3 regions of the Paenibacillus sp. P2(2022) genome follow, and region 1 is predicted to be linked to each of the others. Evidence: riboswitches for the same ligand, from Rfam matches in the RefSeq annotation. Region 1 holds a riboswitch; each other region holds the start of a gene.
What was found. A riboswitch is a leader RNA that binds a small molecule or an ion and turns the genes downstream of it on or off. The one in region 1 is predicted to bind glycine.
Positions count from the first base shown of each region.

Region 2: another riboswitch for glycine. It lies ahead of MMB75_RS18350 (alanine/glycine:cation symporter family protein); the one in region 1 lies ahead of gcvT (glycine cleavage system aminomethyltransferase GcvT).
Region 3: another riboswitch for glycine. It lies ahead of sdaAB (L-serine ammonia-lyase, iron-sulfur-dependent subunit beta); the one in region 1 lies ahead of gcvT (glycine cleavage system aminomethyltransferase GcvT).

Region 1 covers NZ_JAKWFI010000001.1:90,264-93,544, forward strand. Annotated here, with positions in the region: gene gcvPA (aminomethyl-transferring glycine dehydrogenase subunit GcvPA) at 1-538, opposite strand, end outside; gene gcvT (glycine cleavage system aminomethyltransferase GcvT) at 663-1,763, opposite strand; glycine riboswitch at 1,843-1,939, opposite strand; glycine riboswitch at 1,953-2,026, opposite strand; gene gcvH (glycine cleavage system protein GcvH) at 2,434-2,832, shown strand; gene MMB75_RS00440 (PTS mannitol transporter subunit IIBC) at 3,259-3,281, shown strand, end outside.
Region 2 covers NZ_JAKWFI010000005.1:295,015-298,295, reverse strand. Annotated here, with positions in the region: gene MMB75_RS18355 (iron-containing alcohol dehydrogenase) at 1-74, shown strand, start outside; gene MMB75_RS18350 (alanine/glycine:cation symporter family protein) at 132-1,550, opposite strand; glycine riboswitch at 1,709-1,803, opposite strand; glycine riboswitch at 1,815-1,899, opposite strand; gene MMB75_RS18345 (glycoside hydrolase family 1 protein) at 2,068-3,281, opposite strand, start outside.
Region 3 covers NZ_JAKWFI010000012.1:15,384-18,664, reverse strand. Annotated here, with positions in the region: gene MMB75_RS23465 (DUF6359 domain-containing protein) at 1-1,447, opposite strand, end outside; glycine riboswitch at 1,662-1,776, shown strand; gene sdaAB (L-serine ammonia-lyase, iron-sulfur-dependent subunit beta) at 1,988-2,677, shown strand; gene sdaAA (L-serine ammonia-lyase, iron-sulfur-dependent, subunit alpha) at 2,667-3,281, shown strand, end outside.

The DNA of each region.
Region 1 (3,281 bases):
ATCCGCGCGCATAGGCTGCCAATACCTGGCGTGCCTCTGGATGGACAGACCTTGATACGATAAGCTGTTTACGGCGCGTGGCTGCGGCGGCCAGTGAGCCCGCTTCCGCCAGAGCTGTCGCTCCATCGTACATGCTGGCATTCGCTACTGCCATGCCTGTCAATTCGCAAATATACGACTGGAATTCAAAAATGGCTTGCAGCTCGCCCTGGCTTACTTCCGGCTGATAGGGGGTGTAGGCTGTGTAAAATTCGGAACGTGAGGTGATGTGCTGAATGACGGACGGAATATGATGATCATAAATACCTGCACCAAGAAAGCTGGCATGTGTATCTGTATTGGCATTGTGCCCGGCCAGCTCGGCCATGTGGCGAGTTAGGGCTCTTTCGTCGAGCCGAGAGGAAAGAGGGAGTTCCCCTTGGTATCGAATTGCCTCTGGAATGTCACTGAATAAATCATCAATGGATGATACGCCCACCACACGCAGCATTTCGGTTTGATCTTGTTCGGTCATGGGGAGATAGCGATGCTGCTTCATAAGTTCTGGCTCCTTTCGAAAAGCAAAATTTAGATAGTAAATTAGCTAATACATAATCGTAGTTGGAAAATCCAGAATTTCGTATCTGACATGATCATTTTTTTGAAATGAAGAGGATTTAGGATCAGCGTGGCCGTTTATAAAAAGGGGCTGCGACCACTTCCGCACGCAGGCGTTTACCTCGAATTTCGACCTCCAGCGGTGTAGATAGGGTGCTAAAACGACTGTCCACCAGGGCTAGCCCCAAATTACGCTTCAAGGTGGGCGATTGAGTCCCCGTTGTGACCTCACCAATGTGTTGGCCTTCCGCGAAGACTGGATAATGAGCGCGCGGGATACCGCGGTCAATCATTTCCAGCCCGATCAACTTGCGAGGAATTCCTTGTTCTTTCTGGTGTTGCAGTGCTTCTCTGCCGATAAAATCTCCTTTATTCAGCTTGACGAAGAAACCTAAACCAGCCTCAAGCGGTGAAATGGTGGCAGATAACTCCTGTCCGTACAGCGGCAGCCGTGCCTCAAACCGCAGTGTATCGCGAGCACCAAGCCCAGCGGGAATTAGCCCATACGATTCACCGCAACGAAGCAAACCATTCCACACGGCGGGTGCTTCCTCAGCAGGTATATAAAATTCAAAACCGTCTTCCCCGGTATATCCGGTTCGGGAGACGAGTGCTTTTGCTCCGAACAATTGCACGTTCTCATGGAATCGGAAAGATGCCAGATTCGTAATATCTGCATCTGTCACGGCTGCGGCAATATGTGCTGCTTCCGGTCCTTGTAATGCCAGCAATGCGATCGCATCAGACACATTCTCCAGATGAACCGATGCAGGTACGTGGCGCATGAGCCAATCCCAATCTTTGTCGATGTTGGAGGCATTCACAACGAGCATGTAGCGCTCTGGTCCTTTGCAGTATACAAGCAAGTCATCCACTACGCCTCCATCGGGGTAACACAGGAGTGAATATTGTGCCTGGCCCGGTTCCAACTGGCTGACATCATTCGTGGTTACCCATTGCAAAAAAGCCTCGGCTTCTTTGCCCTCAACCAAAAACTCGCCCATGTGCGAGACATCGAATAAACCCGCGCGTTGCCGGACGGCCTCATGCTCTTTTTGGATGCCGCTAAACTGAACGGGAAGCTCCCACCCGCCAAAGTCAATACAACGAACCCCGGGCTGCGTCCCGTAAGACGAAAATAATGGTGTTCTTCGCAAATTAGACATTTTTTCACTCCTATCCAGTGTAATCGGCTAAACAAAAAAGACAGGCTGAAAGAAACGTATAGACGGCAGTCCATACTCTTCTTTCAGCTCTGTCCTTGATACCAGAAAGTTACCCCGGTGTGAACCAGGTTTCCCCTTGGGTGATCCGCTCTAATCGCGAATGCTCTCCAGAGATGCGTCCGGCAGAGGTCCTTTTGCCTGAGAGATTCACCTGCAATGCATGTTTACTCCTTCGGCGCTACCTTTTGGATCAACGGTAGGTTACCCGGTTTTGCAGGTAACAACTTGATCCGAGTTCGCGTGCACACTGTCTCAGAAACGACAACAGCTATGCGAATCTTTTGGGTAGTCTCTCCCTCCGCGTTCATCCGCGTTTGCAGTTGTCGGGGTATTTCCAAAAGCATTTGCTATAACCCATTAATACGCAAATTCATTCAAAATGTCAATAAAAATGTCATATAAAACAATCCAAAAAACATTTAATGTATAAATAAGGATATGTAAGCGTTTGTTACAAGTTATCATTTTTTAATATTCTATGCTATATGAGATAACATGAAGTATTTTTGTTAGTATTATTGACATGAGTGTTCATGTTGTCATAATCTTAACCTGTCTAATACAGGTGATTAAAAGCATTTTATTCATGTGGAAGTGAGGCGAAAGCAGGATGAGTGAAGTGAAACGGGAACTTTGGTATACAGACGAACATGAGTGGGTTCAGCGCACAGCAGACGGGACGTTGCGGATCGGCATTACAGACTTTGCACAGCATCAACTGGGTGATATTGTTTTTGTGGAATTACCTGGGGCGGGAGCAACGATTGAACAGGGGGCAGAGATTGGTACAATTGAATCGGTGAAGACCGTATCCGACCTTTTTGCTCCGGTGGCGGGAACCGTATTGAAAGTAAATGAAGCTCTGGAAAGCACACCTGAGCTGGTGAATGAATCTCCCTATGAAAAGGGTTGGATGATTGAAGTAGAGATGGGCAATGATGTCGAGGAAGCTCTGAGCAAGCTGCTGTCTGCGGATCAGTACGAGCAGTTGATTTCGGATGAACAATAATGAGCAATATAAGATGGAATATTAGCGCTTTATTCTAAATTTTTATATGGATATTGAATTGAATAAAAGCATCGTTAGTCCGCTCGTTTTGTGTATAAAATAGTCGCTATGATCTGACATGGCGGCTATTTTTTTGTTGTCTTTTAGAAGACGTAATTACGTCAATTTATTAGATTTAGAGGTGAGCTCCTCTATATAAGGTGCAGATTTACAGCACTGTTTTTTCGACTAATTTCTATTGTTATCGGTCATATTAAGAAGAATTATGCAGGTATAATACGTTGTCCGTTATTTTAAATTTAAATGTTGTCATCAACGTTCATGACGAAAGTACGTTTTCATTTCGTTGATGAAGATAGCGCTGTCATTTAGTATGAATTTTAAGAAAAGGTAGTGATGCTATTTACTCACAAGGAGGATATGAATATGAGCACAGTGGACACAAAGTC
Region 2 (3,281 bases), on a different contig from region 1:
AGCACGGAGGTTTCGGTAATTATCAAAAGCTGAAACAGGAAGATATTTTAGCTATACTGCGTGCATCGTTATAACATTAAAAAAGGAGTACCCTCAAGCCTGTGATGGCTGAGGATACTCCCTTTTAGTATTTATGAATTTACCGTTTGTCCCTTTTCTTCTACTTGGATAGCCGCCCCTACATTGGCACCAGCAAGAATACCCTTGTTCTTATTAGGATACAAAGAATTCATATAAGTCCGGGTTTCGGCAACGACAATTCCCGACAAGCCGAGCAAAGCAATCAGGTTTGGAAAAGCCATCATGGCGTTAAAAATATCTGCCAGCAGCCAAATCGCATCCAGTTTAATGAACGCGCCCCCGCCAACCAGTACAATGAACAAATAACGATAAGGCTTGATCCACTTAACCCCAAGCAAGTATTCAACACAGCGTTCCCCGTAATAGTTCCAGCCGAGCATGGTGGTGAATGCGAACATAATCAGGATGATGGTGAGCAGCTCTGCTCCCAGCGGAAATGCACTGGAAAATGCTTGCTGAGTCATCAAGCCTGCATCGGTAGGCCCGCTCCACACCCCGCTCACCAGTAACGTCAACCCGGTCATCACACAAATAACCATCGTATCAATAAACACACCCGTCATGGAAATCAGCCCTTGTTCCGCAGGCCATTTGGTTTTGGCAGCTGCGGCTGCAATCGGTGCGCTCCCCAATCCAGCTTCGTTGGCAAAAATACCTCTGGCTACCCCACTGCGCATGGCCAGCATAATCGTAGCTCCTGCAAATCCGCCGGTTGCCGATGTAGTTGAAAATGCCGAATGAAGCACAAGCGCAATTGCGGCAGGAAGTTGGTCAGCAAATCGAATCAGTACAATGATACAAATCAATACATACAGGCCTGTTTTAAAAGGAACGACCTTCGTCGATACCTTGGCAATGCTTTTGAGTCCTCCAATGGTCACAAGACCTGTAAGGACAGCAATTGTCAGCGCCGTTACAATCGGCGGAACGCCAAAACTGTTTTCAGTCGAAGATACAATCGCCTTGACCTGAGGGAATGTTCCAATTCCGAACAACGCTACCAGCATCCCTGAAAAAGCAAACAGCATCGCCAACGGTTTAAAACGGCGTCCCAGGCCTTTTTCAATATAATACATCGGGCCGCCGGAAAATTGTCCATTCCGATCCTTCACCCGGTATTTTACCGCAAGTACACCTTCCGCATATTTCGTCGCCATCCCAAAGAAGGCTGCAACGACCATCCAGAACAGGGCACCTGGCCCGCCCAGCTTAATGGCTGTCGCTACACCGACAATACTTCCTGTACCGACGGTAGCCGCCAATGCCGTACTCAAAGCCGCAAAACTACTTACATCCCCGCTACCTTCATTCGGGGCCTTACCGATGAGCTTGATCGCCAGGGGCAGGCGGAATACCTGCAACATTTTTAGACGTATGGTCAGCCATAACCCCGTTCCCATAACAAGGATGATGAGAGGCGCCCCCCATATCCAACTGCTAATCGTTTCTAACACATGTACCAAATTCATTTCAACCCGCTCCTCCAGCATAGTAGAAAACAAAAAAGAGTCAAATCTGTTGATTCGACTCCTGGAGAGGTTAAAGGCACGAAAAAATACAACCATCTTGTGCAGGATTTCACCTCTAAAAGCTTATAAAAAGCCTAGGGCTATCCCTGTCACAGGTTATTCGCGTCTCTGTCCTTTTGCCTGAGAGTTTAAGCAGATGTGATCTGCGGTGCACCTTCGGCGCCCAATTAAGGGTCTCTCCAGAGTTCTGTCCGTTTACGGTCCCTGCTCGTTGCTGTAAATCAGCCTAAGCACCTGAGAGTTTTGCCCCTTCGGTTGGAACTTTCATTCCATCTCCCGCAAACATCAACCAGACATATGAAATTTTTATTCATTATACAGAAAAATTTCAGCTTATTACAAGTGAAAAATTTGTGAAGCCCTCTGAAAGAATCAATAGAGTGTCTATACAAAAAGCGGGTACAGCAGATTGCATCCTGAGGATTTTCTCTGCTGTACCCGCCAAAACGATATGGAATTACAGTTCTTCACCGTTGGTTGCTATCACATTTTTATACCAGTTAAATGAGTCCTTTTTGGAGCGTTGAAGCGTTCCGTTACCGTCATCATCCAGATCAACGTAAATAAATCCGTAGCGCTTGGACATTTCGGACGTAGACATGCTCACAAGGTCGATAGGTCCCCAGCTGGTGTAACCAATCAGATCAACACCGTCAGCAATCGCTTCCTTCATTTGGGCAATATGCTGACGCAAGTAATCAATGCGATACGTGTCATGCACAGAGCCGTCTTCTTCTACCTTATCATACGCACCCAGGCCATTTTCCACGATGAACAGTGGCTTTTGATAGCGATCATAAAACGTATTCAGTGTAACACGCAGGCCGATCGGATCGATCTGCCATCCCCAGTCGGAAGACTGCAGATACGGATTTTTCACACCGCCTATCAGGTTCCCTGCTGCCTTTTCGCCTTCTGGCCCTGCCGATACGGTCAAGGTCATATAGTAACTAAATGAGATAAAATCGACCGTGTTATTTTTCAAAATTTCGGCATCGCCGGATTCTGTCTGGATCACAATATTATTTTCTTCAAAATAGCGGTTCATATAGTTGGGATATTCCCCACGAGCATGCACATCCGTAAAGAACAGGTTCATTTGATTTTCATGCTGTGCTTTCAGGATATCTTCTGGGTTACACGTATGTGGGTAGCTTTCAATGCGGGCCAGCATACAGCCGATCTGAGCGCCCGGAATGATCTCATGTCCCCGTTTGGTCGCCAATGCACTTGCTACAAATTGATGGTGCAATGCTTGATATATCGCTTGTTGCTTGTTTTCTACACGGTCAATAACCACACCGCCGCCTGTAAACGGGCTCATAGTCATGACATTAATTTCGTTAAAGGTCAGCCAGTATTTTACTTTATCCTTATAGCGTGTAAATACCGTTTCGGCATATTTTACGTAATGATCCACGACTTCGCGTCCCAACCAGCCATTATATTTCTGTGTCAAACCTAGCGGTGTTTCATAATGCGACAGTGTTACCAAAGGCTCAATACCATACTTGCGCAGCTCATCGAATACATTGTCGTAGAATTGCAATCCCGCTTCATTCGGCTCGGCATCATATCCATTCGGGAAAATCCGCGACCAGTGGATGGACATCCGGAATACTTTAAAGCCCATTTCTGCAAACAAGGCAATATCTTCTTTGTAGTGGTGGT
Region 3 (3,281 bases), on a different contig from region 1:
ATAATTTCGTGTAGTCCTGCTTCCACGCAAGCCATTGAACCGTTTGCACTAGGAAGGTGGCATCGTCTACTTCCTTAAAACCATCATATGTCTTTTTCGACTGTCCGTTTTCCTCACGTGCATATTTCGGAGTAGCATCTTCTACAGGGGAAGAATCACCGATAAATGCTGCCTTGCCTTGACCCACCTTGGAGATCGCAGCATAAGGACCTTCCGCACGGCCTCCGCCGTTATAGACTCCTTGGTCTACTGCATTGCCCCATTTTTTTGTACCTGTCGGGATATAGGCAATTCCTTTGGCTTTGGTAGGATCAATAATAGCCAGCGTAGATCCCGCATGCATGGCAATCGAGCGTACACCCTTGGTAATGCCGAAGGATTGATCTGCGGCTACGATGTCCGTAGCATTTACATCGCCAAGCGCATTATAACGGAAACGAACACCAAAGTTGGTCGCCAGCCAATCGGAGCTTGTTAATCCTTGCATCGCCGGCGATGCAGCTTCTTCTGCAGTCATGCCTTTGGCCGGATTAGTATAGGCTCCACGACGGTAGCCATTCATAACCTCGGAGGAATCCCAACGGTTTTTGTTACGGTCGGCATTATAATGGTCGGAGATGAAGAAGACACTTCCCCCGTTATTCACATATTGCAGCAGGGCAGCCTGCTCGGATGCCTTAAAGGCCACATTCGCTTCACCGATGATGAACACATCATATTGGCGCAGCTTATCATAGGTTATGGCCTGTTCTCCATAAGTAAAAGGAATAGGGCGGTTCAATTGATCCACAGTAAAGCCTACATTACGCAATCCATTGGCAAAGTCGGAGAAGGCGCCTTCAATGACCCAATCTGCTGCACCAGCCGTCTGTGCGTGCGTATTATCGAACAGCACCTTTTTGCCTTTTCCATCCGGCAGTGTAGTACTGGGTTGACCCGGGTTGCCAGGTTCAGGTTCGCCAGGTTCGCCAGGTTCACCTGGTTCCCCCGGCTCGCTTCCACTCACCAGTTCCACAGCGCTTGGACTTTTTACTCCACCAAAATTATTGTAGGCACCAAGCGTACCTGTCACGCGAATTTTGCTGCCGACCAGCTCAGGATGACCTGTTAACCCAAATTGCCCTCTGTACGCAGATGTCAGCTGCACATCCAATAGATTAGACGTGAAACGTTCATTGGCCTGGTCGGCAATCAGTACGTTAAAATCATTCGCAAACGGAGCAGAAAAATTAGCTGTTTTCGATCCGGTAGCATGTCCGACGATGTAGCCTTCCACCGTCACTGCACCTCCACTGCCTTGGCGCTGAAGTGCTTCGTCTACTGTCAATGCTCCCTCTGCCTTGACCTGACCGAATGGAACGAGGATCCCAATCAACAGCGATACGATCGCTGCTAGATGCAGCACCCCTTTCAAGCGTGAACCTGTGAACCGCAAGCCTTTTACCATACGTCAATATCCCTCCTATAATTCCATAAATGTACTTGTCCTCTATCAGATTAGCTGTCAATCTTCTAATTCCTTCCTGATTTCATCCATAAATATGTAAATTTTAATCTTTTTTATCGGAAACTCGCCTGTTTATGTAAAAATTGAAACCTGCGATTGACACCGAGCACGGCATACATTACGCTAAGAAAGATATGTAGAACGGTATACGCGAATGAAGATGACGGGAGAGTCTGTCCAGGAGCTTACACGCTGGCGGCACCGAAGGAGCAAGCCGCCAGCACCCGGCTGGCGGATAATCTCTCAGGTCCATGTATCGTCATCTGACGCAACTCTGGAGAGAGCGCAAGCCACCCAAGGGGTAAGGCGGTAAGGACACCGCACGAAACTCTCAGGTAACGAGGACAGAGATAAGGGAAACTTCCTTATCCTGTCCTTTTTTGCGCTCACATTGTACGTCAGCATTAGGAACCGTCATAGCTGCGCACAAACGCGGAAATACCATATACTATGGTACTAGAACATACAGGGGGCCACACCATGCGTTTCAAAGATGTATTTTCCATTATCGGTCCGGCCATGACCGGACCTTCCAGTTCACACACTGCAGGCGCGGTGCGGCTTGCACGCGTTGCCCGTCACTGGCTCGGGATGCAGCCGGACCGTGCCCGCATGACACTGTACGGCTCCTTCGCCGACACCTACAAAGGACACGGTACAGACCTAGCACTCATCGCAGGCCTGCTCAATTACGATACAGACGACCACCGAATTCCAGATGCCGAGCAATGGGCGGAGCAGGCTGGAATGGCCGTGGAGTTTGCCGTCAGCGGACTACCCGCGCCCCATCCAAATACCGTCCGTTTTGAACTGTGGAAGGGTGAGGATCAGCGCACACTGCTGGGTTCCTCCATCGGCGGCGGCAGCATCCATGTCCAGCAGCTCAACGAATTCCGAGTCAACCTGACCGGGGAGCTGGCTACGTTGGTGCTTCTTCACTCGGATAAGCCCGGCACATTAGGTGCGGTGACTTCAGCACTCGGCGCTGCCGACATTAACATTGCCTATATGCATGTGGATCGCAAAGGCCGAGATGGTGAAGCACTTACCGCCATCGAAACGGACAGTCCTCCTACGGCTGAACTGATCGCAAAACTACGATCCTTACCACATATGTACGAAATTAAAATGATTAATTTGAAAAAAGGAGCTGAATCTGATGCGATTTAGCCATCTGCATGAAATCAGCGCCATATGCGCGGAGGAATCCACCACGATTGGCCGCCTGATGATTCAAGAGCAGGTACAAGAGACGAATACAACGGAAGAAGAAATCTTCCGCCAAATGTCTGATTATTATGAAGTCATGAAGGAGGCCGTTCATCGTGGTCAGACACAAGACACCGTATCCCGCAGTGGATTAACAGGCGGTGACGGCAAGCGTCTGGCCGAGTATCTGCGGGCAGGGGAAACCTGCTCCGGCGACGCCTCCGCACTCGCCATGGCTTATGCGCTCTCCGTGTCGGAGGTTAATGCGTCCATGGGGCGTATTGTGGCTACGCCCACTGCTGGCTCTTGTGGAGTCATCCCCGGTGTGTTCATTAGTGCGCAGGAGCGGTTCGGCTGGGATGATGAGCATATGGTGCACGGCTTGTTCGCAGCCGGAGCCATTGGCTACGTCATCGCCAACAATTCCTTCATTTCCGGCGCGGAGGGAGGCTGTCAGGCTGAGATTGGCTCAGCCATCGGGATGGCCGCTGGAGCTATGGTCGAGCTACGCGGCGGCACACCTGAGCAGGCCGTTCACGCCGTAGGCCTAGCGCTCAAGAACACG